3 regions of the Buttiauxella gaviniae genome follow, and region 1 is predicted to be linked to each of the others. Evidence: predicted binding sites of a transcription regulator. Region 1 holds the regulator's gene; each other region holds the start of a gene.
What was found. The regulator PhoB, encoded in region 1, activates phosphate uptake and scavenging genes when phosphate is short. The targets are predictions, from matches to a motif close to CTGTCATAAAACTGNCNNAT.
Positions count from the first base shown of each region.

Region 2: nudF (ADP-ribose diphosphatase) is a predicted target of PhoB. The motif match lies at 2,293-2,312, and genes of this name have one in related genera.
Region 3: rpoH (RNA polymerase sigma factor RpoH) is a predicted target of PhoB. The motif match lies at 1,815-1,834, and genes of this name have one in related genera.

Region 1 covers NZ_JBFMVT010000002.1:2,875,836-2,880,671, reverse strand. Annotated here, with positions in the region: gene phoR (phosphate regulon sensor histidine kinase PhoR) at 396-1,703, opposite strand; gene phoB (phosphate response regulator transcription factor PhoB) at 1,726-2,415, opposite strand; gene sbcD (exonuclease subunit SbcD) at 2,603-3,820, shown strand; gene sbcC (exonuclease subunit SbcC) at 3,817-4,836, shown strand, end outside.
Region 2 covers NZ_JBFMVT010000002.1:2,593,081-2,597,916, reverse strand. Annotated here, with positions in the region: gene yqiA (esterase YqiA) at 1-311, opposite strand, end outside; gene cpdA (3',5'-cyclic-AMP phosphodiesterase) at 311-1,138, opposite strand; gene AB1E22_RS12710 (DUF1249 family protein) at 1,164-1,586, opposite strand; gene nudF (ADP-ribose diphosphatase) at 1,589-2,221, opposite strand; gene tolC (outer membrane channel protein TolC) at 2,434-3,921, shown strand; gene AB1E22_RS12695 (DUF1190 family protein) at 4,090-4,764, shown strand; gene AB1E22_RS12690 (glutathionylspermidine synthase family protein) at 4,771-4,836, shown strand, end outside.
Region 3 covers NZ_JBFMVT010000002.1:1,743,972-1,748,807, reverse strand. Annotated here, with positions in the region: gene ftsY (signal recognition particle-docking protein FtsY) at 1-9, shown strand, start outside; gene ftsE (cell division ATP-binding protein FtsE) at 12-680, shown strand; gene ftsX (permease-like cell division protein FtsX) at 673-1,728, shown strand; gene rpoH (RNA polymerase sigma factor RpoH) at 1,986-2,840, shown strand; gene AB1E22_RS08765 (branched-chain amino acid ABC transporter substrate-binding protein) at 3,066-4,169, shown strand; gene panM (aspartate 1-decarboxylase autocleavage activator PanM) at 4,364-4,747, opposite strand.

The DNA.
Region 1 (4,836 bases):
CTGTGGATGTGTGGTGTTGAAAGTATTCAAATTTTCATGCCGGTAAACTCAGCATAAAAGCGGCAATCGGCAATTACAGCAGCGGAAAATCCTTTCCGGGATCGGTGGAGAAGAATAGTTGTTTGAATTACCACTCATATCCAGTCTGTCTGCCAATCACAGGGCGGCAATTAAAACGCTTATAGCGTTTGAAGGCAAGAAGGGATCTAAAAACCAGATTGATATGCTTTAATTAACACAATTCCTGGTTGATTAGTTTAATCATAAGAAAAGATCATGGTCTTTTATGTGGTTAAAATATCACCAATTAAGGTTTTTTGATTTACAATAGACTAAAAAAAACACAGGCCAAAATTAGGGCCTGTGGAAAGTTATTTTGACATGACACCTTTGAGCTACTCTGCCTGCACCACTTTCTCGTTAACAATCAAACGCTCAGGTAGTACAAAGGAGAACGTCGAGCCTTTGCCAGGCTGGCTTTCAATATTCAACCGCGCATCGTGATGACTTAACGCATGCTTTACAATCGCAAGCCCAAGCCCGCTGCCGCCTGTTTGACGTGAACGCGCTTTATCTACCCGATAGAAACGCTCAGTCAGACGAGGAATATGTTCTGCCGCAATCCCCGGGCCGCTATCGGCCACGCTAAAACTCACGCCACCCGCGACCCGCTTCCAGCTCACCGTAATATGCGTCCCTTCTGGCGTGTGGTTTACCGCGTTATACACCAGATTCGAAATCGCACTGCGCAGTTGCTCTTCGTTACCAAACACTTTCAGAGTGGAATCGATTTCAAACTGTAGCGTTTGCCTTTTCTGGCTGAGCGTTTGCGCTTCGCGCTCCACCACACGCAGCATCAAAGGCACATCAATCTTTTCATTGAGCACCATCGCCGGAGCCGCTTCAATTTTGGATAACGTCAGAAGCTGCTTAACCAGCCCTTCCATGCGCGAAGTTTGTTCGCGCATTGTGCCGAGCGCTTTTTCCCGCAGCGGCCCTTCCAGCGCCTGGTCCTGCATCATCTCAAGATAGCCTTGCAACACGGTCAACGGCGTTCGCAGCTCATGGCTGACGTTGGCGAAAAAGTTGCGCCGCGCACCTTCAAGCTGGTGCATTTGAGTGACATCCCGCGCCACCAGCAGCCACTGTTCGTCACTGTAAGGCATCACGCGAAATTCCAGATGGCGACCATTGTTAAGCACCAGCGTTAGCGGGCGGGCAAAATCTTTTTGGGACAGATAACGGGTGAATTCCGGGTAACGCAATAAGTTAAGAATGTTTTGCCCGTTATCGTCCGGCCAACGCAAACCCAGGAGTTGCTGAGCGAGCCCGTTACACCAGAAGATTGTCCCTTCTTCAGTGGTCAGCACCACCGCATCGGGCAGCGATTCCGCACCGCTACGAAAGCGTTTGATAAGACTTCCCAGCTCTTTACGGCGTTTTTTATTACGCAACTGCATCTGATGCAGGCCGTAGAGCAGTGGATCCCAACTCCCCCGCCCCGGCGGCGGCGTCATACTGCGATCCACCCACAACCACCACGACAAACGCAGCAAATTCCAGAAATGCCAGACCAGCAGCCCGGTGACAGACAGTAATAAAAACCAGGGTAAATGGCCAAAGATGAGGCCTAAAATGGCGGCGGGAATGCAACAGAGCACCAGCTCCAGCACCAGCCTTTTCCATGACAACCGTTCCAGCACGCGTCACTCTCCTGAGAAAGAATTAAAAACGGGTTGAGAACCGATAGCCCGTACCGCGTACTGTTTGTACCATTCTGTCATGTTCACTGTGTTCGAGCGCTTTGCGTAACCGCCGAATATGGACGTCCACCGTTCGGTCTTCGACATAAACATTGGTGCCCCAGACGTGATTAAGCAACTGTTCACGGCTGTACACCCGCTCCGGATGCGTCATAAAGAAGTGTAATAACTTAAATTCCGTTGGCCCCATATCTAATGGGTTTTCACCCGCCATCACACGGTGTGATGAGGGATCAAGACTTAACCCGTGCATCTCAATGACTTCTTCAACCGCCATCGGCGAAATACGGCGCATCACAGCTTTGATGCGGGCCACCAGCTCCTTCGGAGAAAACGGTTTGGTAATATAGTCATCCGCACCGACTTCAAGGCCGCGCACGCGATCTTCTTCTTCGCCACGCGCCGTCAGCATCATCACCGGTATTTCACGCGTCAGGGCTTCACGCTTGAGGTGTTTGATAAACTGAATCCCGGAGCCGCCGGGCAACATCCAGTCCAGCAAGATCAGATCGGGGAAAGGTTCGATAAGGAGATTCACTGCACTGTCATAATCTTCCGCTTCTACGGGCTGAAAACCGTTTTGCTCAAGCACAAAGCTCACCATTTCACGGATTGGAGCTTCATCTTCTACGACTAATATACGCTTCGCCATGATTCGCCTTGCTCAAGGAATAATTATTGTTGTTTCAATGCCGCGCCATTATGCGTCAGATTTATGACAGATTTATGAAAAACATGACCGCTCAATGACTCATCACCTTGAATTATGACAACCATAAGTGCCCTTCGTGATGCCAGGCCTTATAATCCCCGCAGGTTTTTTCTGGCATGGGATAGATATGCGCATCATTCACACATCGGACTGGCATCTTGGTCAAAATTTTTATACCAAAAGCCGCGGGCCGGAGCACCAGGCTTTTCTTGAATGGCTACTGAACGCGGCCGTCGAACATCATGTGGATGCCATAATTGTTGCTGGCGATATCTTTGATACCGGATCGCCGCCAAGCTATGCCCGTGAACTGTACAACCGCTTTGTGGTGCTGCTTCAGGCGACCGGCTGCTCTCTGGTGGTTCTGGCAGGGAACCATGATTCCGTTGCCACGCTGAATGAATCCCGCGAACTGATGGCGTGCCTGAATACCTACGTTATCGCCAGCGCGCGCCATGATGCCAGCCAGCAGGCGATCATCCTTAATACGAAAGCCGGCCAGCCTGGCGCGATACTCTGCCCCATCCCTTTTTTGCGACCACGCGATATTCAGAGCAGCCAGGCGGGTTTGTCCGGCCATGAAAAACAGCGTTCATTAATGGAAGCCATTAGCGAACATTATCAGCAGTGTTACAGCGCAGCCTGCGAATTACGCGCTGATACGAAGCTGCCGATTATCGCCACCGGGCATTTAACCACCGTCGGCGTGACCAAAAGTGATGCGGTTCGCGACATTTATATCGGCACGCTTGATGCTTTCCCGGCGCAGCATTTCCCGCAGGCGGATTACATCGCGTTGGGCCATATTCATCGGGCGCAACTCATTGGCGGTACCGAACATATCCGTTACAGCGGCTCGCCGATTCCTTTAAGTTTTGATGAAACCGGCAAGGCCAAAAGCGTATATCTGGTTGAGTTTGCCGAAGGTAAACTTCATGACGTTATGCCGCTCACGGTTCCTGTCAGCCAGCCTTTAGCGGTTATCAAAGGTTCGCTCAGTGAAATAGAACAGCAGCTTGCACAGTGGTGCGATGCTCCCGCAGAACCCAAAGTATGGCTGGATATTGAAATCGCCACCGATGAATATCTGCATGATATGCAACGCCATATTCAGCAACTCACCGAAACACTGCCCGTCGAAGTCGTTTTGCTGCGCCGAAGCCGTGAACAGCGCGAGCGCGTTATTGCTCAGCAGCATAAAGAAACATTGAGTGAACTGACGGTTGAAGAGGTTTTTGAACGCCGCCTGAGTCAGGAAGAAACTACCGAAGAACGCGCCCACCGTTTGCGCACCCTGTTTGCTCAAACGGTGGCGAGCCTGCATGACGCGGAGGAACAGGCATGAAAATCCTTAGCCTGCGCTTAAAAAACCTGAACTCCCTGAAAGGGGAATGGAAAATAGATTTCACCAGCGAACCTTTCGCCAGCAACGGTTTGTTTGCCATTACCGGCCCCACCGGTGCGGGGAAAACCACACTGCTGGATGCGATTTGCCTCGCGCTTTATCACAAAACCCCACGGCTCAATACCGTCTCTCAGTCGCAAAATGACCTGATGACGCGTGACACCGCCGAATGCCTGGCGGAAGTCGAGTTTGAAGTCAAAGGCGTGGCATACCGTGCTTTCTGGAGCCAGAACCGCGCGCGCAACGCGGTAAATGGCAATCTGCAGGCCCCGCGCGTAGAGCTGGCAGAAGTGGCGAACGGAAAAATCATTGCCGATAAAGTTAAAGACAAACTGGATGTCACCGCCAAACTGACCGGCCTGGATTACGATCGTTTTACCCGCTCAATGATGCTATCCCAGGGGCAATTCGCCGCGTTCTTAAACGCCGATGCCAATGACCGGGCGTCACTGCTTGAGGAGCTTACCGGAACTGAAATTTACGGCACGGTCTCTGCGGCAGTATTCGAAAATCATAAAAATATGCGTTGCCAGCTTGAGAACCTTCAGGCGCAGGCCGCAGGGGTCGTGCTGTTAAGCGAAGAGCAGCGCCAGCAACTCTCAGAGAGTTTGCAAGCACTGACTACAGCAGAAAAAGCCGTGCTTGCAGAACAGGTTACGCTCCAGCAACAGCAGCAGTGGCTAACCCAACTTAACCAACTCACCCAAAGCCACATGCAGGCTGAGCTCGCGCTGAAAACTGCCGCCCAGGCGATTGAAGAAGCAGCGCCGCAGTTGGCTAAACTCCAGCGTGCACAACCGGCAGAAAAATTGCGCCCTGACTGGCAGCGGCTGCAGGAACTTCAAACTACGCTGCAAAAAACGCATGCTCAAACCGAAGAAGTGAATACTCGCTTACATCAGGCAACGGTGCGCCGCCAGCAGACGCGCATTGCAGCAGTAAATCAGACGGCAAAA
Region 2 (4,836 bases), 280 kb from region 1:
CCCAGATAATCCACCAGCAGTTCGAAAGGCCGTACCGCTGGGTTTACCACTACCGCTGGCAGCATAAAACATTGCGACAGCCAGGTGGCGTAATAGCCGCCTAAGGACGAGCCCACAACGCCTAAGGGTTCACCGCCGTGTTCCAGCACCAGCGACTCCAGCAACTCGGCAGCCTCTGCGGGATACGGCGGCAGTTCCGGCACAATCATAGTGATGTGCGGATGGTTCTGCGCAAGCCACGCTTGCAGGCCGGTAGCCTTGGCGGAACGTGGCGAACTATTGAAGCCGTGTAAATAAAGTAGCGTTGACATCAATAGCCTTCTGACGCGGTATCAGGGTTAAACACCGCACCTTTCAGGCGGCAAACCTCTGTGGTGACTTCGCCATTTGGATGGAGTTCCAGCCAACGCCAGCCTGGCTCAATGGTGTCGAGAGTAAAGTTGGCGCAATGGGGTTTGAATTGCACACAGGTAGATGGCGTCGCCAGCATACGGCGGCCATTCCAGTCGAGATCTAACTCCTGGTGAATATGCCCGCAGACCAATGTTTTCACTTTCGGGAAATTTTGCAGGACGTTATCGAGCTCTGCGGCGTTTCGCAGGCTATGTTGATCCAGCCAGCTACAACCGGCGGGAACGGGATGATGATGCAGCAGCAAAAGAGTATGGCGTTCAGGCGCATCGGCAAGTTTGCGTTCCAGCCATTCAAGCTGGTAATCGCTTAGTTCACCGTGCGGGACACCAAACACCTGGCTATCCAGCAGCAAAATCTGCCAGTGGTCGCCGAGAAAAACCTGCTTTGCCGGGGAGATGCCCGCTTCCAGCAATGAGCTAAACATCGCGGGTTGGAAATCGTGATTGCCCGGCAGCCATACGCAGGGCGCAGGAATCTCCGCGATGCCTTCAACAAAGTGCTGATAGGCCTGCGCGCTGTGATCCTGGGCTAAGTCCCCAGTTGCAACGATTAGGTCGTACTGACGCTGCTCAGCGAGGATGGCATCAATGACAGCCTGATAGCTCATCCACGTATTGATGCCAAGCAGCGTTTCGTTCTTTCCAGAGAACAGGTGGGTATCTGTAATTTGCAAGATCCTGATCTGGCCCCCACCGGCCACAGGAAGATTTAACAGGCTTTCCAAATGGTGTCCTTAGGTTTCACCCTCACTAACAAACCGGAACCGCCATCGCTCCATGCGCTAAACAATAACGCAGCCAATCGGCCAGAAACTGATTAATTTGATGCTTTTCGTCGCGTTGATGCAACTTTTTATTAGGATAATCATAACGTGCTTTGAAACGAAAGATCTGCTGACTTGAACACACTTCCGCGACCATGGCGTCATGATAAAGCCTGACCGACATTGACGGCAGGCTCCAGTAGCTCACAGCGGGAACGGTTTGCTCAATTTGTACAAGCGTAGTGTAACGGGTTGATTCAAGAATCGTGAGTCGATATTGGGCGCTATTCACCTGGTATGTCACTTTTTCACCCACCTCGTCATTACGAGGCAGCAGGCGTCGTAGTTGTGCGAAGTTGGTTTCGCACAGGCGCATCATTTCAGGGAAGTCAGGGGTATAGCGCTTCATGTTTAAGGGTTCCACTCTGCTCTTAATTTCTCGTGATGCAATTGCAGCCAAAGTAGCGCGATGACTGAAGCTGCGTTGTCGATTTTCCCTTCTTCTACTAACTGATAAGCCTTTTCCCGGCTCACGACATGAACACGAATATCTTCGTTTTCATCTGCCAGACCATGTATGCCCGTCGCGGTTGTCGCATCCACTTCACCCACCAAAATATGCAGACGTTCGCTGGTTCCACCTGGGCTTGCGAGGTAATTGATAACCGGTTTTGTACGACCAACTACTAGCCCTGCTTCTTCGACGGCTTCGCGGCGTGCAACCTCTTCCACGCTTTCGCCTTCTTCAATCATTCCGGCCACCAACTCAAGCAACCACGGGCTTTCACTGGTGTCGTACGCAGCGATCCGAATCTGCTCGATGAGCACAACTTCGTCTCGCACAGGGTCATAGGGTAGCAGCACTGCGGCGTGCCCGCGTTCTAAAATTTCACGCCGCACTTCACCGCTCATTTCGCCATTAAACAGGCGATGGCGAAAACGATAAAGATCCAGCGAAAAAAAACCGCGATAAAGCGTTTCCCGTGCAATAATTTCAACATCGTTTTTGGCTAATGTGACGAGCGGATCGTTTTGTTTAGTCATTGTGGTTTCCTGATGTGTTATGGCCATGAAATGCGTAATTTCAAACCCGTTTGACTGTCGTTTCATTTGCTATGTGGTAGATTGATGAAAATTAAGGGTAGATGGCACATTACGCCAAGCTCCCCTGCTGGCAGACTCTGCTAGAATCGACGATCATTTTCGGCTCTTGTCAGCGCTAACAAATAATTTCTGCTTCACAACAAGGAATGCAAATGAAGAAACTGCTCCCCATTCTTATCGGTCTGAGCCTAACGGGTTTCAGTGCCATGAGCCAGGCAGAAAACCTGATGCAGGTTTATCAGCAGGCACGTTTAAGCAACCCGGACTTGCGTAAATCCGCTGCTGACCGTGATGCCGCATTCGAAAAAATTAACGAAGCACGCAGCCCGTTGCTGCCACAGCTAGGCCTTGGCGCAGATTACGGTTACAGCAGTGGCTACCGTGATGCGAATGGCGTCAACTCCAATTCAACCAGTGCCTCTTTGTCATTAACACAAACCATTTTTGATATGTCGAAATGGCGTGCACTGACGTTGCAGGAAAAATCTGCCGGTATCCAGGACGTCACCTATCAAACTGACCAACAGACGCTCATCCTGAATACAGCCACAGCCTATTTTAATGTGCTGAGTGCCATCGATGCACTCTCCTACACCGAAGCACAGAAACAGGCTATTTATCGCCAGTTGGATCAAACCACTCAGCGCTTTAACGTAGGCCTAGTTGCCATTACCGACGTGCAAAACGCCCGTTCACAGTACGATAACGTACTCGCGAACGAAGTGACGGCACGCAACGATCTGGATAACGCGGTAGAAACGCTGCGCCAGGTGACCGGTAATTACTACCCAACGCTTGCGTCACTGAACGTGGATGGTTTTAAAACTAACAAACCTGACGGCGTTAATAATCTGCTGAAAGAAGCTGAAAAGCGCAACCTGGCGTTGCTGCAAGCACGTCTGTCTCAAGACTTAGCGCGTGAGCAAATTCGTTACGCAGAAACCGGGCACATGCCTACCGTTGGCTTAACGGCGTCGACGGGCGTTTCCGATACCACTTATAGCGGTTCTAAAACCAATAGCGCACAGTACGATGACAGCAATATGGGCCAGAACAAAATCGGCCTGAACTTCTCCCTGCCATTGTACAGCGGCGGTTCTGTCACTTCTCAGGTAAAACAAGCGCAATACAACTTTGTTGGCGCGAGTGAGCAACTGGAAAGCGCGCACCGTAGCGTCGTGCAAACTGTTCGCTCTTCGTTTAACAACGTCAATGCATCAATCAGTACTATTGATGCTTACAAACAAGCGGTTGTCTCTGCACAAAGCTCTTTGGATGCAATGGAAGCGGGCTATTCCGTGGGTACACGTACCATCGTTGATGTGTTGGATGCGACCACTACGCTGTACAACGCAAAACAACAGCTCTCCAGTGCACGTTATAACTACCTGATCAACCAACTGAGAATTAAATCAGCGTTGGGTACGCTTAACGAACAAGATTTGACTGCGCTTAATGCGACTCTTGGTAAACCAGTCCCGACAACGGCTGAAAGCGTTGCACCAGAAACGCCTGACCAGAATGCGCGTGCAGATGGTTATTCAGACGATACCGCTGCAACAACGGCAACGGCGACGCCTGCAAGAGCGACTCCAGCTTCAGCAACAAGCACTAAATCAGCTAACCCATTCGGTAACTGATCCTGTTTGCGGGGGCGTGGCAACATGCCCCCGTCACAACTTGCGCCTTTTAACGTAAGGCAACGTAAAGATCCACCCCTCAACGCCCGTCATCGCTTTAATTTCAACCATTCATCCCCTATCCTAAGCGTAATAGTAAATTGCTTCCTTTGGGCTCAGGACAGGTAAATGAAACGGACAAAAATCATAAATCACGCATCGTTCCGCAAAAGCTGGAACGCTCGCCATTTGACACCGGTCGCATTGGCGGTTACAGCCGTGTTTATGCTTGCCGGTTGCGAACAGAATGACGAAACGGTCTCCATGTATCAGAACGCGGATGACTGCGCGCAGGCCAACCCAGGCAAAAGTGCCGAATGTACGACTTCCTACAACAATGCGTTGAAGGAAGCGGAACGTACTGCGCCTAAATATGCCTCGCGCGAAGAATGTATCGCTGAATTTGGCGAAGGCCAATGTCAGCAAGCACCTGCTCAAGCGAGCATGGCGGGTGAACAAGCTCAGGCGCAGCCTCAGCAAAGCGGCAGCTTCTGGATGCCACTGATGGCTGGCTACATGATGGGTCGTCTGATGGGCGGCGGTGCGGGCTTTGCTCAGCAACCGCTGTTTACCTCAAAAAACCCGGCAAGCCCGGCTTACGGTAAATATGCCGACGCCAGCGGCAAAAGTTACGGCGCAGCCACTCCGGGCCGTACCACCACCGTTCCAAAAACCGCCATGGCACCTAAACCTGCAACGACGAGTACCGTTACGCGCGGTGGCTTTGGTGATTCCGTCGCTAAACAATCAACAATGCAGCGCAGCAACAGCGCAACAGGTTCTTCTCGCTCTATGGGTGGCTAAGAAATTATGGAAAGAATTGCGATTACAGAGCGCCCGGACTGGTGCGAGAAAGCCACAGAATACGGTTTCAAT
Region 3 (4,836 bases), 1.1 Mb from region 1:
GAGGATTAACCATGATTCGCTTTGAACACGTTAGTAAGGCCTATCTCGGCGGGAGACAAGCGTTGCAGGGAGTCACCTTCCATATGCAACCAGGCGAGATGGCTTTTCTGACCGGTCACTCAGGAGCCGGGAAAAGTACCCTGCTCAAGCTAATCTGCGGTATTGAGCGGCCAAGTGCCGGAAAAATCTCTTTTAGCGGCCATGATATTAGCCGCCTCAAGAGCCGTGAAGTGCCGTTCCTGCGCCGCCAGATTGGCATGATCTTCCAGGATCACCATCTGTTGATGGACAGAACCGTCTATGACAACGTGGCGATTCCGCTGATTATCGCGGGGGCAAGTGGGGAAGACATTCGCCGTCGTGTTTCCGCGGCGCTGGATAAAGTCGGCCTGCTCGATAAAGCGAAAAATTTCCCGATCCAACTCTCCGGCGGTGAGCAGCAGCGCGTGGGTATCGCCCGTGCAGTGGTGAACAAGCCTGCTGTACTGCTGGCAGATGAACCAACCGGTAACCTCGATGATGCGCTCTCGGAAGGGATTTTGCGTCTGTTCGAGGAATTTAACCGTGTTGGCGTAACGGTTCTGATGGCAACGCACGACATGGGGCTTATCTCCCGCCGTAATTATCGCATGTTGACGTTAAGTGATGGCCATTTGCATGGAGGCCTGGCAGGTGAATAAACGCAGCGCGCTCAACCACATTAAGCGCTTCAGCAATAAGCTGGATAAAATCAACTCGCTGAATAAGTTAGGGGATTTAGGCCGCTCGGTGAAAAAACGCGGCAAAGGGCCTCAGTCGAAAAGCAAATCTCTCAAAGGCGGCGTGAACGAACAGTTCCGTTACGCCTGGCAGGGCGCTGTACAAGATTTGCGTAGCAAGCCATTAGCCACGTTCCTGACGGTAATGGTTATCGCCATTTCTCTGACGCTGCCGAGCGTGTGCTACATGGTTTACAAGAACGTGAACCAGGCTGCCACACAATATTATCCTTCGCCGCAAATCACCGTTTACCTCGACAAAGCGCTGGATGACAACGCCGCTCAACAAGTGGTGGGGGCGATTCAGGCCGAAGAGGGCGTCGATAAAGTTAACTACCTTTCCCGTGACGAAGCGCTGGGTGAATTCCGCAACTGGTCCGGCTTTGGCGGCGCGTTGGATATGCTGGAAGAGAACCCGTTACCTGCGGTTGCCGTAGTTAACCCGAAACTTGATTTCCAGAGTACCGATCACTTGAACACTCTGCGCGACCGTGTGGCGCGGATTAACGGCGTAGACGAAGTGCGTATGGACGATAGTTGGTTTGCGCGTCTCGCTTCGCTGACCGGTCTTGTGGGCCGCGTTGCTGCGATGATTGGCGTTTTGATGGTTGCCGCGGTGTTCCTGGTCATCGGTAACAGCGTGCGTCTGAGTATTTTCGCCCGTCGCGATACCATCAACGTGCAAAAACTGATTGGCGCAACGGATGGATTTATTCTGCGTCCGTTCTTGTACGGCGGCGCGCTGTTAGGTTTTAGCGGTGCATTTTTATCGCTGATCCTCTCGGAAATTCTGGTGCTGCGCTTATCGTCCGCGGTGACTGAAGTGGCGCAGGTGTTTGGCACTAAGTTCGATCTAACTGGCTTAGGTTTCGATGAATGCCTGCTTCTGCTGCTGGTGGCGTCGATGAGCGGCTGGCTGGCGGCATGGATCGCAACTGTGCAACATTTACGTCGATTTACCCCAGAGTAAAATTTTTTTGATATACTTGTTCCCTGCTACGAAGTACCCGTCAGCAGGGGACACGTTCCCACCTCGGTAAGCGTTTCTCCTGCCCAGTTTCATAGCTCTGTCACATTTTGTGTGCAATCTATGCACAGCTTTACAGTGAACTTGTGGATAACATCACTGTCTGAGTTTACTGTGAGTGGTACGGTTTGGCGCTTGACGTGGAGTCAGGTGCAGCATGGTGTAGCAACCTGTACGTTAGTCTCTAAGAGAGGGTTTGAATGACCAAAGAAATGCAAAATTTAGCTTTAGCCCCTGTTGGTAACCTGGAATCTTATATCCGGGCCGCTAACTCCTGGCCGATGTTGACGGCTGAGGAAGAGAAGGAGCTGGCTGAAAAGCTGCATTACCAGGGCGATCTGGAAGCAGCGAAAAGGCTGATCCTGTCTCACCTGCGCTTTGTTGTTCATATCGCTCGTAATTACTCGGGCTATGGCTTGCCGCAGGCTGACCTGATTCAGGAAGGTAATATCGGCCTGATGAAGGCTGTGCGCCGCTTTAACCCTGAAGTGGGTGTCCGTCTGGTGTCGTTCGCCGTGCACTGGATTAAAGCTGAAATTCACGAATACGTGCTGCGTAACTGGCGTATTGTGAAAGTGGCTACCACCAAAGCACAACGTAAGTTGTTCTTTAACCTGCGCAAAACGAAGCAGCGCTTGGGTTGGTTCAACCAGGACGAAGTGGAAATGGTTGCCAACGAGCTGGGTGTTTCCAGCAAAGATGTCCGTGAAATGGAATCTCGCATGGCGGCGCAGGACATGACGTTTGACATGGGCAACGACGACGATTCTGACAGCGCGCCAATGGCTCCAGTGCTGTTCTTGCAGGATAAGTCATCTAACTTTGCCGACGGCATTGAAGACGACAACTGGGAATCGCATGCGGCTGATAAACTCAGCGACGCCATGTTGGGTCTGGACGAGCGCAGCCAGGATATTATCCGCGCCCGCTGGCTCGACGAAGAGAACAAAAGCACGCTGCAAGAACTGGCCGATCGCTACGGCGTTTCCGCAGAGCGTGTGCGTCAGCTGGAAAAAAATGCGATGAAAAAACTGCGCATGGCTATCGAAGCGTAAGTTACTCAGCAAGATACAAAAAAACCGCCTTTCGGGGCGGTTTTTTTATGCCTGTCACTTTCCTGTTCATCTTGTGAAAAAATTGTTATTCCAAAAACCGCAAATTCGGGTATGTTTTTAGCACTGGATGCGGTGAAGGCACACGCGGTATTCGTAAATCAAAAATAAAATCGTGCCAAAACAACACAACAAATACCAATCACAACAAGAATGGGGATCCTCAGGATGAAAATGACGGGCAAAGCGTTATTGGCTGGTTGTATTGCACTTGCGATGAGCAACGCAGCATTTGCTAAGGATATCAAAGTCGCGGTCGTAGGGGCGATGTCTGGCCCGGTTGCACAATATGGCGACCAGGAATTTACCGGTGCAGAACAAGCGGTTGCCGATATTAATGCCAAAGGCGGCATCAAAGGCGACAAACTGGTTATCACGAAATATGACGATGCGTGTGACCCAAAACAAGCCGTAGCGGTTGCCAACAAAGTGGTTAACGATGGCGTCAAATACGTTATCGGCCACCTCTGTTCTTCTTCCACTCAGCCTGCGTCTGACATCTACGAAGACGAAGGTATTCTGATGATCACCCCTGCGGCAACTGCTCCAGAGCTGACCGCGCGTGGTTACAAACTGACAATGCGTACCACTGGCCTGGACTCAGACCAGGGTCCAACCGCGGCAAAATACATCCTTGATCATGTAAAACCGAAAAACATCGCGGTGATTCATGACAAACAACAGTACGGCGAAGGCCTGGCGCGCTCCGTTCAGGACAACCTGAAAAAAGGCGGCGCGAACGTAGTGTTCTTTGACGGTATCACCGCAGGCGAGAAAGATTTCTCCACGCTGGTGGCGCGTCTGAAGAAAGAAAACATCGACTTCGTATACTACGGTGGCTACCACCCGGAAATGGGCCAGATCCTGCGCCAGTCACGTGCTGCGGGTCTGAAAACTCAGTTCATGGGGCCAGAAGGTGTGGCGAACGTCTCTTTGTCTAACATTGCCGGCGAATCTGCGGAAGGGCTGTTAGTGACTAAGCCGAAGAACTATGACCAGGTTCCTGCTAACAAACCTGTTGTCGATGCCATCAAAGCGAAGAAACAAGATCCAAGCGGGGCGTTTGTCTGGACCACCTACGCTGCGCTGCAATCACTGGCGGCGGGTCTGAACAAGTCAGAAGATCCTGCTGAAATTGCTAAATATCTGAAAGGCGCAATGGTGGAAACCGTAATGGGGCCGTTGAGCTGGGATGAGAAGGGCGATCTGAAAGGCTTCGAGTTTGGCGTGTTTACCTGGCATGCCAACGGTACAGCGACAGACGCCAAGTAAAGTGTCGTGAACAAATGACCCCCTCCCAGCCTCCCCCTTGTCAGGTGGAGGAGTTAACTGCTCCCTCCCCTTATCAGGTGGAGGGGTTAACTGCTCTCTCCCCTTGTCAGGGAGGAGTTAAATGCTCCCTCCCCTGGAAAGGGGAGGGTTGGGGTGGGGTCCGAACCGGGTTCTGGCGACAACTTACCAGTGCCTTAATTCTTCCTCCAGCCACCATCCCGCGCTTCAAACCCAACCGCCAGCATAAACGCTGTCATAACCGCGCGGTCTTCCACGCCGACATCTGCCATCCACCACCCGGTAATCTCCGGATTATCACGAATCACTTCTTCTACTAAATACTGCCCTACGCCACGGCGACGGGTAATTTCGCGTACCCGTAGCGAATCCAACGCGCCTTGCGTATCGGCAAGCGTAACGCGAACCGCGCCCAACAGCCTGTCGTTAAATTTTGCGGCGTAAATTCGGTGAGTATCACTAAGTGCGAGTGAGGCGCTGGAATATTCCGGCCAGATCTTAGCAAGATCGATCTCATCCTGAGCACTACACTCAAACAGACGAATGATGGTGAGTTTCATAAGCGAGCTAACCAAAAAGCGGGAAAACCCCGAGTGTAACCAATTTATTTGCGTCAGACGCTTTATCTTTTATCTGCCATAAACCAGGT